DNA from 3 places in the Paenibacillus rhizovicinus genome. Region 2 is predicted to be linked to each of the others. Evidence: predicted binding sites of a transcription regulator. Region 2 holds the regulator's gene; each other region holds the start of a gene.
The links. The regulator LexA, encoded in region 2, represses DNA repair genes until DNA is damaged. The targets are predictions, from matches to a motif close to CGAACATATGTTCG.
Positions count from the first base shown of each region.

Region 1: a site for LexA is predicted at 3,238-3,251, ahead of GZH47_RS27875 (DNA polymerase IV). Genes of this name have one in related genera too.
Region 3: a site for LexA is predicted at 4,245-4,258, ahead of addB (helicase-exonuclease AddAB subunit AddB). Genes of this name have one in related genera too.

Region 1 covers NZ_CP048286.1:6,247,547-6,254,238, reverse strand. Annotated here, with positions in the region: gene GZH47_RS27885 (adenylate/guanylate cyclase domain-containing protein) at 1-1,448, opposite strand, end outside; gene GZH47_RS27880 (ferredoxin) at 1,617-1,853, opposite strand; gene GZH47_RS27875 (DNA polymerase IV) at 1,923-3,209, opposite strand; gene cimA (citramalate synthase) at 3,402-5,015, shown strand; gene GZH47_RS27865 (ABC transporter permease) at 5,083-5,865, opposite strand; gene GZH47_RS27860 (ABC transporter permease) at 5,876-6,682, opposite strand; gene GZH47_RS27855 (ABC transporter ATP-binding protein) at 6,679-6,692, opposite strand, start outside.
Region 2 covers NZ_CP048286.1:6,585,632-6,592,323, forward strand. Annotated here, with positions in the region: gene GZH47_RS29385 (carbohydrate ABC transporter permease) at 1-69, shown strand, start outside; gene GZH47_RS29390 (DUF5060 domain-containing protein) at 95-1,810, shown strand; gene GZH47_RS29395 (glycosyl hydrolase) at 1,837-2,868, shown strand; gene GZH47_RS29400 (hypothetical protein) at 3,098-3,679, shown strand; gene lexA (transcriptional repressor LexA) at 3,764-4,384, opposite strand; gene GZH47_RS29410 (LysM peptidoglycan-binding domain-containing protein) at 4,707-4,952, shown strand; gene GZH47_RS29415 (DUF896 domain-containing protein) at 5,138-5,344, shown strand; gene GZH47_RS29420 (aldo/keto reductase) at 5,448-6,434, shown strand; gene GZH47_RS29425 (hypothetical protein) at 6,495-6,692, shown strand, end outside.
Region 3 covers NZ_CP048286.1:1,295,362-1,302,053, reverse strand. Annotated here, with positions in the region: gene mtaB (tRNA (N(6)-L-threonylcarbamoyladenosine(37)-C(2))-methylthiotransferase MtaB) at 1-239, shown strand, start outside; gene GZH47_RS06040 (NUDIX hydrolase) at 349-786, shown strand; gene GZH47_RS06035 (Na/Pi cotransporter family protein) at 831-1,817, opposite strand; gene GZH47_RS06030 (class I SAM-dependent rRNA methyltransferase) at 1,931-3,355, shown strand; gene GZH47_RS06025 (CD3324 family protein) at 3,453-3,800, opposite strand; gene addB (helicase-exonuclease AddAB subunit AddB) at 4,295-6,692, shown strand, end outside.

The DNA of each region.
Region 1 (6,692 bases), 340 kb from region 2:
CCGATGAACTTGTCCAGCGTCCCGTTATATTTGAACACCGCTTTCGTACAAATATCCAGGTATTCGTTCAACACCTGAATGACCTGCTCCGGCTCCAATCTCTCGGACATCGGGGTAAAGCCCCGGATGTCGACGAACACCACGCTGATATCCCTTCGTTGTCCCCCGACCTTGACTTCTTCGCCGGAGGCGAGCATTTCGTCCACGACCGTTCGCGGGACGAATCGTCCGAAAATATTCGTGACCCTTCCCCGTTCCCTGCGCTCCGTGACATAATGCTGAACGACCGACCAGATCAATACCGTCGTCATCGCCAAGAACGGATACGTAAACATGATCATGACGGACTTGAGCTGATAAAGCTCGATCCAGGTCACGGTGTACGCAGCCGCTAGCGCGGCGTAGGCGATAAACGACTTGTAGCCGGTCACCCGGCTGAAGACGAGAAGCGAGAGCAGCGTTAACAGCGCGATCAGCCCGTAATTGACGGACGGGCCGGATTCCGTGAAAAACTTGCCCGCCACGAGAGACTGAATCATGTTGGCATGGATTTCCACCCCGTACATTTTGAGCGTCGGACTAAGCGGCGTTAAGTACTCGTCCTGCAAGCCCGGCGCGAACGGTCCGATGAGCACGACATCGCCTTGATAATAGTCGGCAGGCACGTTCCCCGTTAAGACATCGATGAAGCTTTGAGAATCGTAGCCCGTATCCGCGCTCATCTCTTCTCTCGGTTCGGTGTAAAACTGCGTTCCGAGTTGATTCCGCGCATCGACCGGAAGCCGTTTGTCTCCCCGATACCAGCCGTTCTTATCCGCGTTCCATGCAATTTGATGAGACGCATCGAGCAAATAGTTCGCCAGCTTCACGCTGAATGCCGGAATCATTGCGCCGTCGTTGTCTTTCAAGCCGACGGTCAGCTTACGGACCGTTCCATCGTTGTCCTGCAACACATTGATATGGCCGATTTGTCCGGGGCCCGCGCCGATGGTGCCGGCCGGGTAAGAAACGGACTCTGTCTTAAGTTCGCCGGCATTGTCCTGTTTCGCCTTGAAATTGAAAACGACGGGAAGAATAACGTTCGGATACTTCTTCATCGTCTCCGCCATCAAGGCGTCGCTTCCCGGATCGCTTCCGGGCTCTGCGAGCACGACGTCCAGCGCAACCGCTTTCGCGCCCGCATCGCCAAGCATGCCGATCAATTGCGCATAGAGGCCGCGGTCCCATGGAAATTGCCCCAGTCCGTCGAGGGAAGCCTGATCGATCTTGATCAGCTTGATGTTCACGTTCGGCGCCCGTTCCGCATCCGATTGCTTCGTTACCTTATCCTGAAGCACCGACTCCAGTTGATTCAGCGTCCCCCCTGTTCCCAACTGGCTCAAGAATGACCAGAAGAGACCGATCAACACGCCGGCAAATGCCGTAACGATCCATTTGCGTCTTCGCATACATGCCCCCGATTCTCTTATTCGCGCTGCCAGAAAAAGGCTGTAAACTCTCTATCATTCTAGTTTACGTTTACAAGCATTGGCAATAACATAATGTCGAATAAACAAGAAAAATCCCATCCCCTGTCGAAACAGGAAATGGGATTTCGGGTTCGCGTTTATGCGATTTTAGTAGTTAAAAGCCGAGTCTGCGATTTTGATGGAGTCCGTAGGGCAGCCGTCTGCAGCATCTTGCAAATCATCGTACAGATCCTCAGGAATTTCGGTGTTGCCATGGTTACCGTCGTTGCCGAAAATAACCTCTGCCAAACCTTCATCGTCATAGTCGTAAATGTCCGGTGCCGTTGCTCCGCATGCTCCGCAAGCAATGCACGTATCTTTCTCAACCCAAGTAAACTTCGACATCGTGGTTCCCTCCTATTAGTGGTAAGTTAGCAAAACTTACATTATGTCCTACATTAAAGCGATCAACCCTCACTCATCACTATATAACATATGCTCGTCCCTTTGCAAGGATGTCCCGCGAATTCGTTTATTGCGTATTAGCGCCGACGGATCGTCCCCGAGCATGCCCGCCGTAAGCACCGCATCCTCTCCGAATTTGTCTCTCAACCTATCCATCGCCTTCGTCAGCGCCTCTTTCTTCGGCTGTTCGCTATAATTGAATAAATCCAGCTGGACCGCGGTTTCAGACTGCAGCGACAGGTTCTGGAGCGTGATGCCCAGCAACCGGACGGGCTCGCCTTTCTTCCAATGTTTATCGAACAGCTTGCAGGCTTCTCTATGAATATCGGCCGCGGAATCCGTAGGCGCTTCTATTGTAATGGAACGATTGATGGTACTCATATCCGGTCTCCGGATGACGATCTGAATCGTCGTGGCCACCATCTTCTGATGTCTCATCCGCCTGCCCGTCTGATCGGCCAAATTGAGCAGGATTCGGTGCGCTTCTTCCCGGTCGGTCACGTCCTTGGGCAGCGTCGTCGTATGTCCGATCGACTTGTTGCGGCCCCGTTCCGCATTGACGGGCGCGTAATCGTAGCCGTGCGAAGCCGCCTTCATCCACGAGCCGACGACGCCGAAATGCTTCACTAGCGTAGCCTCGTCGGCAGCCGCAAGCTGGCCGATCGTCCGGATGTTGAGCTTCGTCAGCTTGTCGGCCGTTTTGCGCCCGATGCCGAACAGCATATCGCACGGTTTCGGCCAGAGCAGCTCCGGCACGTCGCGAATGCGCAGCACCGTGAATCCGTTGGGCTTTTGCATGTCGGAGGCCATCTTCGCCAGTAACTTATTCGGGGCGATGCCGATGGAACAGGGCAAGTTCCACTCCGTTCGGATCCGCTCTTGAATGGCATGCGCGATTTGGAGCGGTTCGCCGAATGCGGACGAGCCCGTGATGTCCAAGTAGCACTCATCGATCGATACGGCTTCGATGAGCGGCGTGTATTGGCTGGCAATCGACATGAAGCCCCTGGAATACAAGCGGTATAAGTTGAAATCGGGACGAATGAGCATCAAATCCGGACAGCGCCGGAGTCCTTCCCGCACCGTCATCCCTGTCTTGATGCCCTGCGCCCGCGCGGCGTACGAAGACGTCACGATAATGCCTCTCCGCTGCTCGACGCTTCCTGCGACTGCCGTCGGCTTATCTTTGTATAAATGAGGTTCTTCTGCCTCGTGTACCGAACAATAAAAGGCATTCATGTCCAAGTGAAGGATGACACGGCTTTTGGGAGGTACCGTTTCCCGCTCCTTCGTCATCGCAGCCAACATCCTTCCTTCGAAACACCGAACTTATGATCGTATTTCAAGCATACCAACCGGATGCCTGGCGAGTCAACTTTCCCTTGCGGGCACTCGCATCCAACATTTACGCCCCGCTCTTCTAATGGTATAATAAAATATTATGACTAGAAGGTTAAAATGGTTCTAAGGAAGGGGGCTTTTGCATTCATGGGAAACACAATCTCCATCTTCGACACAACGCTTCGAGACGGCACGCAGGGAGAAGGCATCAGTCTTTCCGCAGAGGACAAAGTCAAAATCGCCCAGAAGCTTGATTTGCTAGGCGTTCATTATATTGAAGGCGGAAATCCTGGCAGCAACAGCAAAGACATCGAGTTTTTCCAGCGCGTTAAAGGAATGAAACTGAACGCGAAGCTGACCGCTTTCGGCAGCACGCGGCGGAAGAACAGCATCGCCGATCAGGACAGCAGCCTGCTGCGCATCGTGGAATCCGGCGTTCCTGCAGCAACGCTTGTCGGCAAATCGTGGGACTTCCACGTGCATACGGCCTTGCAGACGACGCTTGAAGAAAATCTGTCCATGATCTACGATTCCTTCGCCTTCTTGAAGCGCAAAGGCGTCGAAGCGATCTTCGATGCCGAGCATTTCTTCGACGGGTACAAGCATAATCCGGAGTACGCGCTAGCCGTGCTGCGTAAAGCGCAAGATGCCGGCGCCGATTGGATCGTCCTATGCGACACGAACGGCGGCACGCTCCCTACGGAGATCCATACGATCGTGTCTCGCATCTCCTCCGAGCTGAGCTCGCCTATCGGGATACATACGCATAACGATTGCGAGCTCGCGGTAGCCAACACGCTTGCAGCCGTACAAGCCGGCGCACGCCAAATCCAAGGCACGATCAACGGATACGGCGAACGCTGCGGCAACGCGAATCTATGCTCGATCATCCCGAATTTGCAGCTCAAAATGGATTATCGCTGCATCAGCGACGATCAATTGCACTCGCTCACGAAGACGGCGCGTTATATCAGCGAAATCGCCAATGTCCATATGCCGGTGGCGCAGCCTTATGTCGGGAACGCGGCTTTCGCCCACAAAGGCGGCATTCACGTTTCGGCAATCATGAAAGATTCCAAGACGTACGAGCATATCCAGCCGGAGCTCGTCGGCAATAAGCAGCGCGTGCTCGTCTCCGAGCTTGCCGGCCAGAGCAACATTATTTCCAAGGCGCAGGAGCTTGGGCTTGATATTAACTCGAATAACGAGAAGACGAAACAAATCATGGAACGAATCAAGGATTTGGAGCATCAAGGCTACCAATTCGAAGGGGCCGACGCCTCGCTCGAACTGCTGCTTCGCGACGCATTCGGCGAAATGAAAGAGATTTTCAAGCTGGAATCGTTGAAAATGCTCGTCGAGAAAACGAACGGCCACGGCATGAACGCCGAAGCGATCGTGAAAGTGAACGTCGACGGACAGCCGGTCTACATGGCCGCCGAAGGCAACGGGCCCGTCAACGCGCTCAACAACGCGCTGCGCAAGGCGCTGGAGCAGTACTATCCGACAATCAACGACTTCCATTTGTCCGACTATAAAGTTCGCGTCATTGACGAGAAAGACGCAACGGCTGCTAAAGTCCGCGTTCTGATGGAATCGACAGATTTCAAGAACACGTGGAATACGGTCGGCGTATCCAACAACGTTATCGAAGCAAGCTGGGAAGCGCTCGTCGACAGCATCCGCTACGCGCTGCTGACGAAAAGCAAAATCGATTCGCATGACGAGCCCCGGGAACAACTCGGTCTCGTGAATCATTAAGACTTGCTGCTCGAACGCATCATAAATCATGAAGGGGCTGCCGATCTCGGCAGCCCCTTTTGTTTCGTTAAGATCCAGTCGACCGATAATGCCGGACGCCAATTCGCCAAACGAGAAGGCAAGGCACGATGAACAGGAATCCTACCAGCGGGGTCAACGCGTAGAGCGGTTGATCCGCCCCCTCCCGCCCGAGGATATACAACAGCGGCAAATAGTTGACGCTGCCGAACGGAATGACGAAGGTGAAGAACCTTTTGACCCATTTGCCATAGATGCTCAGCGGGTACTGCGTCATTTCCCGGCCGCCGTCGGTGAATATGTTGACGATCTCAAGGCCCCGCACCGTCCAGAAGCTGATCGAAGCGGCGACGATGAAAATCCCCGTGTAAATGACCGTTCCGCTAATGATCATGAAGACGAGCGCGAGCAGCCGGAACGCCGTCCAAGCGACATCGATATGGCCGGAAGCCCATACGAGCAGAACCAGACTAAGCGCCAGCCTGCCCAATCGCGCGAACTCGAACTTGGAGCCAAGTACCTGGACGACCGTACCGCGCGGGCGAACGAGCAGCCGGTCGAAATCGCCGCTGACGACCAGACTCGCGAACCCGTCGAAACCGCGCGCGAACGTCTCGCTGAGCGAGAAGGCCATCTGGGTCACCGCGAAGCACAGCGCAACCTCGTAGAAATTCCAGCCTTCCAATTGACCGAACCGGTCGAACATGAAGTATACGCCGGCGAACGTCATGAACGGGGTCAGGCATTGACCGACCAAGAGCATCAAGAAGGAGCCGCGGTATTGCAACTGCGACTTCAGAATGAGCAGCATGTACTTGAAGTATAGTTTCATCGCCCCCATCTCAACCTCCCTGCACGACGATGCGCCGCAGCGCCCGGCCCATGGTGAATTTGCCGATGGCGACCAGCGCCGCGAGCCAAGTCAATTGCCCCGCCAGCCCCGTTGCCGACTCGAGCTTCGTCAAATCGCCCGTATACACGCGAAACGGAAAGTCGGCGGTCCAGTGGAAAGGCAGCACATATACGATTTGTTGCATCCATCCCGGCATCAGCGGTACCGGAATGATCAAACCTGCCAGAAATTCTCCGAAAATGCTGAACATCAAGAGCGAACCGCTTGGCGACATGGTGACGAACACGGAGATATAGATTAGCATGGACAGCGATACGATCATAAGCAGACCGACCAGCAAGGAGACGAGGAAGAACAATAGCGTAATCGGGTCAGAAGGAAGTTGCAGCCGGTAAGGCTCCGGCAGGAATAGGGCGATCAGGAGAATCGGAAAACAACGCAGAAGCGCACTCGACAACCGCTGCGCCAGCAGCTTGGCGAACCAGAAGCCGTAAATGCCGCATGGCCGGCATAACTCGTAAGCGATGTTGCCGCTCGTAATCAGCTGGAACAGCTCATTGTCCCGAAGCCACAGGATGATAAACGCCAGAAACGCCTGTTTGAGCCAGCTGTAGGTGATCACTTGGGATAGTGTCATCGGGGGTTGGTTGGAAGCATGCGCATAGAACGCTTCGAAGACCATAATGAAGACGAAACCGAAGAAAAACTGCGTGCCGATTCCGGCAAGCGCTGCCGTTCGATATTGAAGCCCCATATTGATTCGCAGCTTGAAGACGGATAAGTAAGCCTTCCTCATAGCTGATACT
Region 2 (6,692 bases):
ATCGCGATGTATCTGTTCGTGCAGCGTTTCTTCGTGGAGAGCGTGGAACGTTCGGGTGTCGTCGGTTAATCTCAAGGCCCGAGGGGGAGTACGGTTGAATAAACGGACGCTTGTCCTCCTATCGGCCGGCGGGATCCTAACAGTTACAGCGGCGCTTCTCCTATTCATGCCGTTAATAAACGGCGAGAACAAGTCTCCCCCGTCTGAGCCCCAAGCTCAGGCAGGGGAGACTTTAACTAAAGAGGGAAAAGCAGTTCTGATTCGCGATGTGAAAGCGAATACAACTGACGTCGGCTTATATGAGAAGTTTGAGCTTGCCTTGCATTTGGATGGTGATTTCGATAATCCTTACGATCCGGACCAGATCGACTTGTCGATGGCGTTAACGTCGCCTTCGGGCAAGAAGTGGAATATTAACGGCTTCTATGACGAGACCGAAGCGAATTGGAAGCTCCGCTTTGCACCGGATGAGATAGGCAAGTGGACCTATCGGTTCCGCGCAACGGGCCATGGAGGTGCCGACAAGAGCAGCGAGATCGAAGGCGAATTCCAAGCGGCCGCTTCCGACCGTCCGGGCTGGATTCAGCTGTCGCAATCGAACAAACGGTACTTGGAGTATCGGAACGGCTCTAGTTTCTATGGCGTTGGGCTTGCGTATCCGTGGAACATCACGGACGAGAATCTGGATAAGATCGCGGCTAGCGGCGGCAACCTGATTACCTATTGGAACGGTAATTACGACAACGAGGGCAATGGCGGCGGGAAAAATCAACTGCAATCCTTCGAGGCCGGCGTCGACAAAATCGATCCGTTGAAAGCGCAGCGCGTGGATGATTTGCTCGCAGCGTTCGAGCGGCGGGGGCTGCATATGAGCTTTGTAATCTGGCCGCATGATTCCTTGACCGATCAGTTGGAAGGGTGGCCGAACACCTGGTCGCAGAACGGGTATTCGGCGCTTGGACCGGCGAAGGATTTCTATTCCAGCCAAGAGATGTGGAAGTATCAGGAACGGCTCTATCGATACGTCATCGCGCGTTGGGGGTACAGTCAGGCGCTCGGCATCTGGGATTTGGTGGACGAAATCAACGGCACGGACGGCTGGACGCAGAACCCGACCGAGGTTACGGATGCCTGGGTAGCGAAGGTACACGCCTACTTCAAGGCGAATGACCCGTACGGTCATCCGACGATGGGCTCCATGGCCGGCAATCGCCAGGATTATTGGGACTTCGCTTACCGGACGCTCGATCTGGCCGATCGGGAAAATTACTATAATTTCAGCTATGACTCGTTTGCCAAGGATATTCGTAAACGGTGGGACAGCTACGAGAAGCCGCTTATGATCGGCGAAACCGGCAATATCGTCGATACGGAGAAATATCACCAGGCGATATGGGTATCGCTGACGAACGGACTGGCTTCGATACCGGTCTGGTGGGATTTCGATCACGTCAGCGATGAAATGTTTGCGCAGATGAAAGTTCTAGCCGCGTTCGCCGCAAAGATTGATTTCCATGAACCGCGGATCCCCGTGAATACCGAAGTGGATGCAGCTTCAAAGGGGCAAACATGGGTCATGCAAGGCAAGAAGCTGTCTTTCGGCTGGCTGCTTACCGAGAAAGGCGAAGCAGGCGGCAAGAATGTGAACCTGATGAATTGGGAAGATGGCTCATATACGGTCGTATGGTACGACCCTTGGACCGGTACGGCCATTGGCGAGAACGCCGTGAAAGCGAAGGACGGATCGCTTGTCATGAAAGCGCCTGCGTCGATACAGAAAGATATTGCGTTTACGATTACGCGGAAATAACGTTAGTCGCGAGGAGAGGGAACCGGATGGCATATGATTGGGGACACCGTTTTCGAGTTGAACCGAAATTGATCGATCCGCAAGCGGATGATTGCGCGAAGAGGCTTATGGCTTACTTGTGCGATACTTACGGCAAGCGCATGTTGACAGGACAGCAGATCGGCGTCAATTCGACTCCGGAGATGGAAGTGATTCTTCGCGAGACGGGTACTTATCCGGCTGTCGGAGGATTCGATTTCATGAACGATTCGCCGTCCCGCACGGAACGGGGAGCCGTCGGAACCGATACTGCGCTTGCCTTGAAATGGTGGGAGGCAGGAGGGATCGTCACCTTCTGCTGGCATTGGAATGCGCCGAAGGATCTGGTCGATCTGCCGCCGGACAATGGCTGGCACCGCGGGTTCTACACATCGGCGACGACCTTCGATCTCGCTAAAGCGATGGCCGATCCTTCGTCAGAGGATTATGCGCTGCTGCTGCGCGATATCGATGTTATCTCCGGGCTGCTCTCGCAGCTGCGAGATGCCGGCGTACCCGTGTTATGGAGACCGCTTCATGAAGCATCGGGCAGCTGGTTCTGGTGGGGTGCCAAAGGAGCCGAACCATGCATTCAATTATGGAAGCTGATGCACGACCGAATGACTCGGCTGCATGGACTGCATAACCTCATCTGGGTGTGGAATGGACAAGCCAAGGACTGGTACCCGGGCGATGAATTCGTGGACATTATTGGGGAAGATATTTATTCGCCCGAACAGAACTATCAATCGAATGTCGAACGTTTCCGGCAGGCATTAAGCTATACGGAAGCAGCCAAAATCATCGCATTATCCGAGAACGGGCCGCTTGCCGATCCGGATCGGATGATTGCCGACGGCGCGCTCTGGTCGTGGAATTGTACGTGGTATGGACAATTTCTGCACAAGCAGGAAGACGGTCAGATCGTCGTTTCCGATCAATATACCGAACGGGAAATGTTGAACAACGTGTATCGTCATCCTTTCACCGTTACGCGCGACGAACTTCCCGATCTTAGAACGTATCCACTGCCTGAATAATACAGGTGGATGATGCTGCATAGTTAAATGAGATCTGCTAGTTTATAAGATTGCGGCGGTTTGTGAACGTTTAAGACGTTGCTGCAGAAGGCATCCGATTGGATCGGATGCCTTTTTGCGTTGAAAGGGAACGGGTCGATAGATGCTTGAGCGGCGGGCATATTCTCACTCGTAAGACATCTGCCGCATATGATGCCACATTAGGCTTAATGAAGAGGGTGAGACGAGTATGGGCGGTAAAAGCAATGCGAGGAGCGGAACGATTCGTATTCCCGGTTACATTCTCTCCCGGGTCGCTTCCATGATGATCCCCTTGTACAGCAAGATCGCTCGGAATCAGAGCTTTGCCTTGAGATGGTCGAAAGCAGTGAGGCAGGGAGATCTGGATACGCTGATCGCCATGTTCAAATCGGTTGCGCCGATGGCGAAGTACGACAGCTTCTCTGTGAACGGCATCGGTTATTTCATTGACTTTGCGTTCCCCGAACCGATTCAGCAATATTCGAACGGTACGACGATACCGCCGGGCACGACGCAGTTCACGTTCTCGACGCCTATTAATCGGGCTATATCGAGAGCCGTTCTTCCGTTCTACCGTAAGCTCGCGCGTTCGACAGCATATGCATCCGCGCTGGCCGAAGCGATCAACGCCAATCATGTTTCTCGCGTTCGCTGCCTTATTCGACAACAGGTGACAACGAAGGCATTGAAAACCATAGAGGTCCGTTTCTCGGGGGTGGAGCTGAACTTTAAATATACGAGCAGCACGTTCGCTTATCGTAATTTATTGTTCCGGGAAATCGTAGGTTAACGGACAAGAAGCGAACTAGCGAGAACGAGAAAGGGCAGCTACCGCGCTTGGAAAAGCCGGTGACTGCCCTTATTGATGCCGCATTTAGTGGATATCGCGAAAGAGTCCAATAACTTTGCCGAGAATACTGACATTGCGCAGACGGATCGGTTCCATCGTGGAGTTCTCCGGCTGCAGACGAATATGATCCTTCTCTTTATAGAAGGTCTTGACTGTCGCTTCGTCGTCTTCCGTCATGGCTACGACGATATCGCCGTTGGAGGCGTTCTGCTGCTGGCGGACGATTACGTAGTCGCCGTCGTGAATGCCGGCTTCGATCATGCTCTCGCCGATTACGTTAAGGATGAATACGGTATCGTCGCCGACTTTGTCAGCCGGAAGCGGGAAGTATTCTTCGATATTCTCCGTTGCGGTAATCGGTACGCCGGCGGTAACTTTACCGACGACAGGCACTTTGGCAATCGCGAGCGGGAACGGAAGTTCGTTGTCTTCGCCGTCCAAAATCTCGATTGCGCGCGGCTTCGTCGGGTCGCGGCGAATCAGGCCCTTCTTCTCCAAACGGTCCAGGTGACCGTGAACGGTAGAACTGGAAGCCAGTCCGACCGCTTCGCCGATCTCGCGAACAGAAGGCGGATAGCCTTTATCCCGAACTTCCGCCTTGATGAATTCTAGTATCGCCTGCTGGCGGTTTGAAAGTTTCGACACCGGAATCACTCCAAAGGTTCATTTGTGTAAAATTATAGCACAGAACCGGAGTTCGTACAAACATAAGTTCGAGAAACACAAGTTCGTATTTTCGTGCGAACAAACGTTCTAAAAGTTGTTGACTGCAAACGGATGTTCGTGTTATTCTGAGTTCACGATAACAGAACAAACGTTTGGGGTGCTGATCATGATGCAAACAATATCTTCATACTCAACTGCTTATAAAGAAAATTCTACTAAAGGACGTCAAGTCCGCGGTTCACGGAAAGACCGTGCTGTCGAACGCATACTCGTCCGGTTAGCAGGTGCTTCATTATTCTTTGTGTTGTTGTTCGTCGGTCTGTCCTTATTAACGGGACATGCCGACGGAGAACGTCCTGCCGAACCGAGCGCGGAAGAACAAGTCATCGTCGTCAATTCCGGCGATACGTTATGGGGAATTGCAAGCACGGTTCGTAAAGACGGCGAGGATATCCGCCGCACCGTATTCGACTTGCAGAAGCGGAACAATTTAAGCTCCAGCGAGCTGGAAGCCGGACAGACGCTTATCGTTCCTGCCGGCAGTTAATTGGCTTGGCATGCAATAGAGTCTTGAGACCGAACGGATGTCCGTTTCGGTCTCTTTCTATTTTGTCGGCAATCACTGCGCCGTTGCGCTTAGTAAGGGGGCTTTCGCCTTGACAATGGACGTTTAAAAATGTCAAAGTAAAGAATGTGATGTTGGCCAAAATGATGAGAGGAGCTATTCATAGAATGGAGAAAATCATCGCTCGAATTAACGAGCTTTCAAGAAAAAACAAGTCCGTCGGCTTAACGCCGGAGGAAGTGGCGGAGCGCGACGAGCTTCGTCGTATTTATCTGGACAATTTCAAGAGCAATTTCCGCAACCAGCTGGATACGATCAAGTGGGCGGAAGACGAAGAAGGCAATGACGGCGGCGGGGGTTCGATCAAGCATTAATCGATCAGCATGATCGTTTAACGGACGTGATATGCACCGGTACTTCGTACGATTGGACAGCAAGCGGTGCGCAACGTTACCTAATAATAGGAGGGGAACGCAAATGCAATATCGGCTATTGGGCCGGAGCGGGCTAGCGGTTTCGGAACTATGCTTGGGTACGATGACCTTCGGCAATACGACGAGCGAAGCGGATTCCATTACGATGATGCACGATTTTCTGGACCGGGGCGGTAATTTCCTCGATACGGCCAATGTGTACGTGCAAGGCCGTTCGGAAGAAATCGTGGGGAAAGCAATCAAGAATCGTCGTTCGGAAGTCGTGCTTGCCACGAAAGTCCGGATGATGACGGGAGAACGTCCGAACAGCGGCGGCCTTTCGCGCAAACATATCATGGATGCGGTCGAAGCGAGCCTGAAACGGCTGGATACCGATTATATCGATCTCTATCAGGTGCATGTTTGGGACCAGGCAACGCCGATTGACGAGACGCTTCGTGCGTTGGATGATCTGATCTCGGCAGGCAAGGTGCGCTATATCGGCTGCTCGAACTTCTTCGCCTGGCAGTTGATGAAGTCTCTGGCCGTCAGCGACCGCGACCGGTTTGCCAGGTTTATTTCCATTCAGCCGCAGTACAGTCTTGTCAGCAGAGAAATGGACCGTGAAATGCTGTCGCTCTGCCTGGAGGAGAACATCGGCATTATTCCTTGGGCTCCGCTCGGCGGCGGGTTCCTGACCGGACGCTACACCCATGAAGAGCCGACCAGCGGCCGTTTGACGTCGAAGCAAGGAGAAAGCTCCTGGGCGCTTCGTTCCTCGGACAAAAACTTTGCCATCCTTGAAGCTGTACAAGCCGCAGCGTCTGAACTGGACAAAACGCCGTCCCAAGTGGCGCTTGCCTGGCTGCTGCAGCGCAAAGGCATTACGTCGCCAATCTTCGGCGCAAGCACGCTGGCGCAATACGAGGACAACATTGGCGCAATCGGCTGGACGATGCCGGAATCGATCTGGAACAGGCTGGATGAAGCCAGCGCGCTTCCTAGCGAATACCCGAACCGTTTCATTACCAAATTCGCCCGGCCTCTATAAAGCTCCTATATGTAATAGATGTGAATTGAATCGTTTGTAGATCGTTGAGGGGGATCATTCGTGTCAAGATCGTGGCAGCGTAAAGTACAGAAAAACCAGACTCAAATTAACAAACAGCGTAAGAAACACGGGCAAGCCCCGCTGATGTCGGCGAAATCGGAAAAGGCATCGATGGACACCTTTAAAGGCCGCAGTTATCTCATGCCGGCGTTCTTATTGTTGTTCATTCTCTTCTATGTGATCGTTACGACGACATCC
Region 3 (6,692 bases), 1.8 Mb from region 2:
CGGGCGAAGGACGGATCATGGGCTATTCCGACAATTACATCCACGTGGTGTTCGAAGGTTCGGAGTCGCTGATCGGCCAGCTGTGCCGGGTCAAAATCACCCAAGCCGGCGTGAATGAATGTCATGGCCAGCTCGTACGCGTGCTGGATGAGCAGACAGCCGCCGCGCTGCGCCCGGAAAGTGCCTCCCGCGCGGAAGACGCCAAGCGCAAGCCGCTGCCGGCAGCGATGCAGGCGTAACGAAATATAGAATTGCTGCAAGGATTCCGATGCCGCCCGAACGAAGGCGGCGAGGAATCCTTGCTCTACATACTGAGCCAATCACGACTAGGCGGAGGGGAGAGGCAAGATGAAGGAAATTTCTGCAGGCGGCGTCGTTTTTCGCCGGGTAAACGGCGAACTGCAAATTCAGCTGATCCAAGACCGATACGGGAAAATATCGCTCCCTAAGGGGAAAATGGAGCCGGGCGAAACGGTGGAACAGACGGCGCTGCGCGAGATCGTGGAAGAGACCGGTATCCAAGGCGCGATCGTTTCCCCGATCGATCAGATCAAATATCGCTACAGCCACGAATCCAAAGGACTCGTGGACAAGGAAGTCCATTATTATTTGGTCGAAGCCGTCGGCGGCAAGCTTCAGGCGCAGGTGGAGGAAATCCGCGGCGTCGAATGGTTCGAGCCCGTGGAAGCCTGGAGACGGCAGAAGCAGTCCGGCTATAACAATAACGATCGGATATTGGGCGGCGCGCTGCGCTTGCTCGGGGTGAAAACCGCAGACGAGTCTTAAAGCGCGCTGCTGTTCGGCAATAAGACCGATAATGGATACCGACATTAGTCGGGTCTCAGCTTCCTCAGACGGGGATGATAACAGACCGGCAGCGCAAGCAGCGAACAGGCGACGTTGAACAGCGTCTGCGCATGGGCGATTTGCCCGGCCGGCGATGAGGTCAGCCAAGCGGCGGCCGTCCCAAGCTCCGAAGTGAAGGGGGCGAACAGGGCGGCGCCGCCGACGTTGAGCAGCACGTGCGACCAAGCGACGAAGCGGCCCGAACGCGTACCGCCGACTGCCGCAATGACTGCGGTGATGCAGGTGCCGACGTTCGCGCCAAGCACGATGGCGATGCCGACTTCGGGAGGCATGGCGCCGGTTTCCGCGAGCCCCATGACGATCCCGATCACGGCAGCGCTGCTATGAATGGCGGCGGTCAGCACGATGCCGGCAGCCAGCCCCCAGAAGACGCTGTCGTCGGCGCGGCTGAGATACGCATGGAAGAAACTCGTCGATTGTATGACCGGGGCGATAGACTGCATCATGCTGATGCCGACGAGCAGCAGGGAGAACCCCGCCGAAACGACGGATCCCGTGCGCAGCGGACCGAGCAGGCCGCCGCCGGGAGGCGGCCCTGAAGATCGGCTTCGGGCGAAGCCCATCTCGCCGAAGAGCGCCGTCAGCAGCCACAGTGCGCAGGAAATTCCGAGCAGCGGCAGGCCGAACCGGTTCAAGTTCAGTCCGATCAGCTCCGTCGTTAAGCAGGTGCCGATATTGGTGCCGAGCACGATGCCGAGCGTTCGCGGAAAAGTGAGCAGACCGGCGTTGACCATCCCGATCGACATGACCGTAACGGCTGTGCTGCTCTGCAGGACAGCCGTTGCTGCGGTTCCGACCGCCAAGCCACGAAGAGGCGTGGACGTGAATTTCTCCAGGATGCGGTGGAGGCTGCGGCCGACGGTTCGCTGCAGCGCGTGCTCCATCGTGCGCATGCCGGAGAGGAACAAGGCGAAGCCGCCGAGCAGCGGCAGGGCAATGGCGAATAACATATCGATTGCGTCTCCTTTGCATACAGGCATAGAGTTCTGCAAGTATCGATACATATGCGGAAGCAAGGACAGGCATGACAAGCATTTCAGCATGGAAAAGGGCGGAGATAAAGATGGAACGCGCAAAAGCGGTATTGAAGAAAGAACGCAAGAAAAGAACGGAATCCGGCCATCCCTGGATTTTTGCCGGCGAAATCGACCGGATCGAAGGCGAAGCGGCTCCCGGCGGCTTGGTTGACGTCGTCACCTATCAAGGCCGTTACTTGGCTACGGGGTACTGGAATCCAAACTCGCAGATTACGATTCGCGTCGTTGCCTACAAACCCGTGGAGGCCATGGACGAGGCATTCTTCGCCGAACGGCTGGAGCAGTGCAAGCAACACCGTTCCCGGTTCGTGAACGGACAGGATTGCCGTCTTGTCTACGGGGAAGCGGATTTTCTGCCGGGTCTCATCGTCGACCGATTCGGAGGCGTATTAGTCGTTCAACTGCTTACGATGGGCATGGAAGTTCACCGTGAAGCGCTCGTGGCGGCGCTGGTTTCGGTGTTCAAGCCAATAGGCATCTATGAGCGGAGCGACGTATCCGTGCGCGGTCTGGAAGGCTTGGAGGAGCGGACAGGCTTGCTGTACGGCGAATGCCCGCGCATCGTGGAAATCGTGGAAAACGGCCTGAAGCTGGAGGTCGACATCGTGGAAGGCCAGAAGACCGGTTATTTCTTCGATCAGCGCGAGAACCGCGCTTCGATCGCGCCTTTGATGACAGGCTGGGGAGCGCGCAGCGGCATTCGGCTCGTAGAACAGCCGAACGGCGACTCCGCCGCGGAAGCCGACGATACCGGCGCGATTGCCGAAATGAAGGAGCCGGAGCTCGTGCCGGTCAACTCGAACGGCAAAGTCGTGACGTTCCCTTATTGGGACGGAGCGACGGTGCTGGAATGCTTCGCGCATACGGGCAGCTTCACGCTTCATGCGTGCAAGTACGGCGCGAAGAAGGTGACATGTCTTGACGTATCGGCCCACGCCGTCGAGACGGCGCAGCGCAACGTCGCGCGCAACGGGTTCACGGACCGCGTCGAGTTCGTCGTCGCGGATGCCTTTGAATACTTGCGCACGCAGGTGAAAGGCATCGAGGAACGGATGGATCGCGGCAACGCGGCGAACGCCAAAGGAGCGAAGCTGGACACATCGAAGCCATTGAGCGGGGAAGCGGGACGGAAATGGGATGTCGTTATTCTGGATCCGCCGGCATTCACGAAATCGAAGCATGCGATCGAAGGCGCGGTGCGAGGCTATAAAGATATCAACCTGCACGGCATGAAGCTGGTGAACGAAGGCGGCTATCTCGTGACCGCCAGCTGTTCGTACCATATGCGTCCCGAGTTGTTCCTGGAGACGATCCAGGCGGCTGCGGCCGATGCCGGCAAGACGCTGCGTCTTATCGAGTGGCGTGCTGCCGGGAAGGACCATCCGCAAATTCTCGGCGTTAACGAAGGCCATTATTTGAAGTTCGGCATCTTCGAGGTGCGGAGCCGTTAATGGAAGAAGAGCCCTCCCGTCCGCGCCTTTCGGCTGCGAACGGGAGGGCTCTTTCGTTGGATTATCGTTTCGTCCGTTCCGGTTAGGACGGCTTATCTCAATGTTTGCCTATCGGGACCGTTTCGTACAGATCCGGCGCGACAACGCCGTCTTGCTCGGTTATCGGGAACACGGACGCGCTGCGCAGCTTGAGAATGATTTTCCGAATGCTGTCGCCGGACAGGTGATACTGCCGTTCAAGCTCCTGCACGGTGCTTCCGTCCGTATAGCGCCGGTAAATCTCCTCGTTGCGCCGTCCGATCATGACGCGCGAACCGCTCTTCGCGCCCCAAGCGGCGCGCTCGCTCTGCTGCTTCGGGATATAGAGCAGCTCTCCTTGGATGTAGTGCTGAAGTTCCTCCAACAGTCTAGGGGGAAGCACATCTTTTCCATTCTTGTAATTCAACGTAAACCTCCTTAATCGTTTCGGCCGCGGAACCGCCTTCGGAAATCGATTTGTTCACGTTTCATTCCCCCTCTCGTCAAATGGAAAAAACACGATCAAGCAACTGAATCGCGCTTCTCTAAACAGTATAAATGAAAACGGTTTAATCCGTCATCTATTCGCTATGAATTAATACGGCATGCTTGTAAGTGTTAAAAGGGAGGCCATGCGGCCTCCCTCTTTATAGCGTTTTACACGGTATGACGATTTCCGCTTTAGGCGGAAATCACCTCTGTGTGTTTGATCAACTGGATCAGCTCCTTTCGCGAAGATTTCGTCGGCCCGACATCTATATTAACGCATGTCAAGATATACACCGGCAAGTGAAAGAACGAGTATAGTTGTTTTTTACGCATGAACTTAGCTGGCTGAAGGGACCATTGCACAATTTACCGATCCAAATTCAGAACAAATGTTTGTGTTTTGGCGTGAACAAATAGATAGCGTATGGTAGAATGAAAGAATCGAAAATGGAAGAGGTGGGCGAGTTGGCGCTCCGTTTTGTAATCGGACGATCCGGCACGGGCAAGACGCATTTTTGCCTGGACGACATTCGCAGGCGTATTTTGGCAGAGCCCGATGGCCCGCCTATTATTATATTGGTGCCGGAGCAGGCTACCTTTCAAACGGAGTACGCGCTGCTCCATCGCCCGGAGCTGAACGGCTCTATTCGGGCGCAAGCGCTTAGCTTTCGGCGTCTCTCCTTCCGCATTATGCAGGAAACGGGCGGGACCGCGCTGACGCCGATCAGCGAGAACGGCAAGAACATGCTGCTTTACAAGATCGTATCCCGGCTGAACAGCGAGCTGCAGCTGTTCCAAGGCAGCGAGAGCCAGCATGGGTTTATCGAACGGCTGGGCGAGCTCATGACGGAGTGGAAGCGGTACGGGATCGACACCGAGGCGCTGCAGGGGTTCGGGGACAACCATTTGTCGGGCTCCCGCAGCACGCTGCTCAGCCGCAAGCTGGACGATCTGCAGCTGATATCGAGCCGCCTGGAGCAAGAGCTCGCCGGACTGTACGTGGATTCGGAAGACTATCTCGGCTGGCTGGTTCGAGGATTCCATGACGCGCCCTCCATGCGAGATTGCGAGATTTGGGTCGACGGCTTCCACGGCTTTACGCCGAAGGAGCTGGAAGCGCTGGAAGCGCTCATGCAGCATGCCAAGAACATGACGGTGACCCTCTGTCTGGACAAGCAGTATGGGAACGGCGAAATGCCGCATGAGCTGGACTTGTTCCGGCCGACAGCGGAGACATTCATGAAGCTGCGCGACCTGGCGGTGAACAACGCGCTGGAAATCGAGGAGCCTTTGCTGCTGGAAGGAACGCCTTACCGTTTCAAGGACAGCCCGATGCTTGCGCATGTGGAGCGCTATTACGGCTATGGCGGAAGAAAAGCGCTTCAGCTGTCGCCGGCGGAGCTTGCCGAAGGGGAAGTTTCGCTTCACGCGGCTTCCGGACGCAGAGCGGAAGTGGAGGCCGTCGCCAGGGATATCGTGCAGCGCGTGCGCGACGAAGATCTGCGTTACCGCGACCTCGCGGTCATGGTGCGCAATGCGCCGGATTACAACGACTACGTCAAGGCGGTTTTCTCCGATTACGGCATACCGTTCTTCCTGGATCAGAAGAATGCGGCGCTTCATCATCCGCTTGTTGAGTTTATCCGCTCGGCTTTGGAAATCGCGACCTACGGCTGGCGGTTCGAGGCCGTTTTCCGCTGCATTAAGACGGAGCTGCTCATTCCGGAGGACGGAAGCCTGACAAGGGAAACGTTCGATTTGCTGGAAAACTACGCGCTCGCGACGGGCATGAACGGGAACAAATGGCTGTCGGTCAATCAGTGGAAGCCGCTGGCACGGGACACGCTGGACGGCGATCCGGTACAGGCCGGGGAACGCGAGCTGCGCGAATTCGAAGCGGTGATGGCCGCGAGGGAAGCCGTAGTTCCCGTCCTGAAGAAATTCGTTCGGGAGCTGAAGAAGGCAAAGGACGTCCGGGGCATGTGCGAAGCGGTATACGGGCTGCTGATGAACGTCGATGCGCCTGACCGGCTGGAGCGCTGGAGCCGCAAGGAGATCGCCGCGGGGAATACGCTGCGCGCACGGGAGCACCGGCAGTTATGGGACGGCGTCATGGATCTGCTGGATCAGCTGACGGAAATGACCGGAACGGAACCGGTGACGATCGAACTGTTCGCCGGCATGGCGGAGACGGGGATCGAAAGCTTGAAGCTTGCTTCCGTGCCGCCTTCGCTCGATCAAGTGCTGGTCGGCAGCATGGACCGGACGCGCTCCGGCAATATATTAATTTGTTATTTATTAGGCGCGAACGACGGGGTCATGCCGCAGCGAATGAAAGAAGACGGCGTGCTGACGGAGCAGGAGCGGGAGACGCTGGAAAGCGGCGGTCTCGTTATGGCGCCGGGCGTTCGCAGGAAGCTGCTCGACGAGCGCTTCATGATCTACAACGCGCTGACGACGCCGAGCCGCCATCTATGGATCAGCTGGCCGCTCGCGGACGAAGAAGGCAAGAGCCTGCTGCCGTCCGAGGTCATTCGGCACGTGAAAGGCCTGTTCCCGGGACTGACGGAGAAAGGCGTAGCCGTAGAACCGGTGCCAAGCATGCCGGAAGCCGAACAGCAAGCGTTCATGGCGCATCCGGACCGGACGCTGTCGTATTTGATTACGCAGCTGAGGGCATGGCGGCACGGGAGCGAAATCGCTCCGTTCTGGTGGGAGACCTATAACTGGTACGCGGTCAGGCCGGCATGGCAGGACAAGCTCCAGCGCCTTGCGGGGTCGCTCCGTTACTCGAACGAAGAACCGGCGCTATCCCGCGAGACGGCGGAGC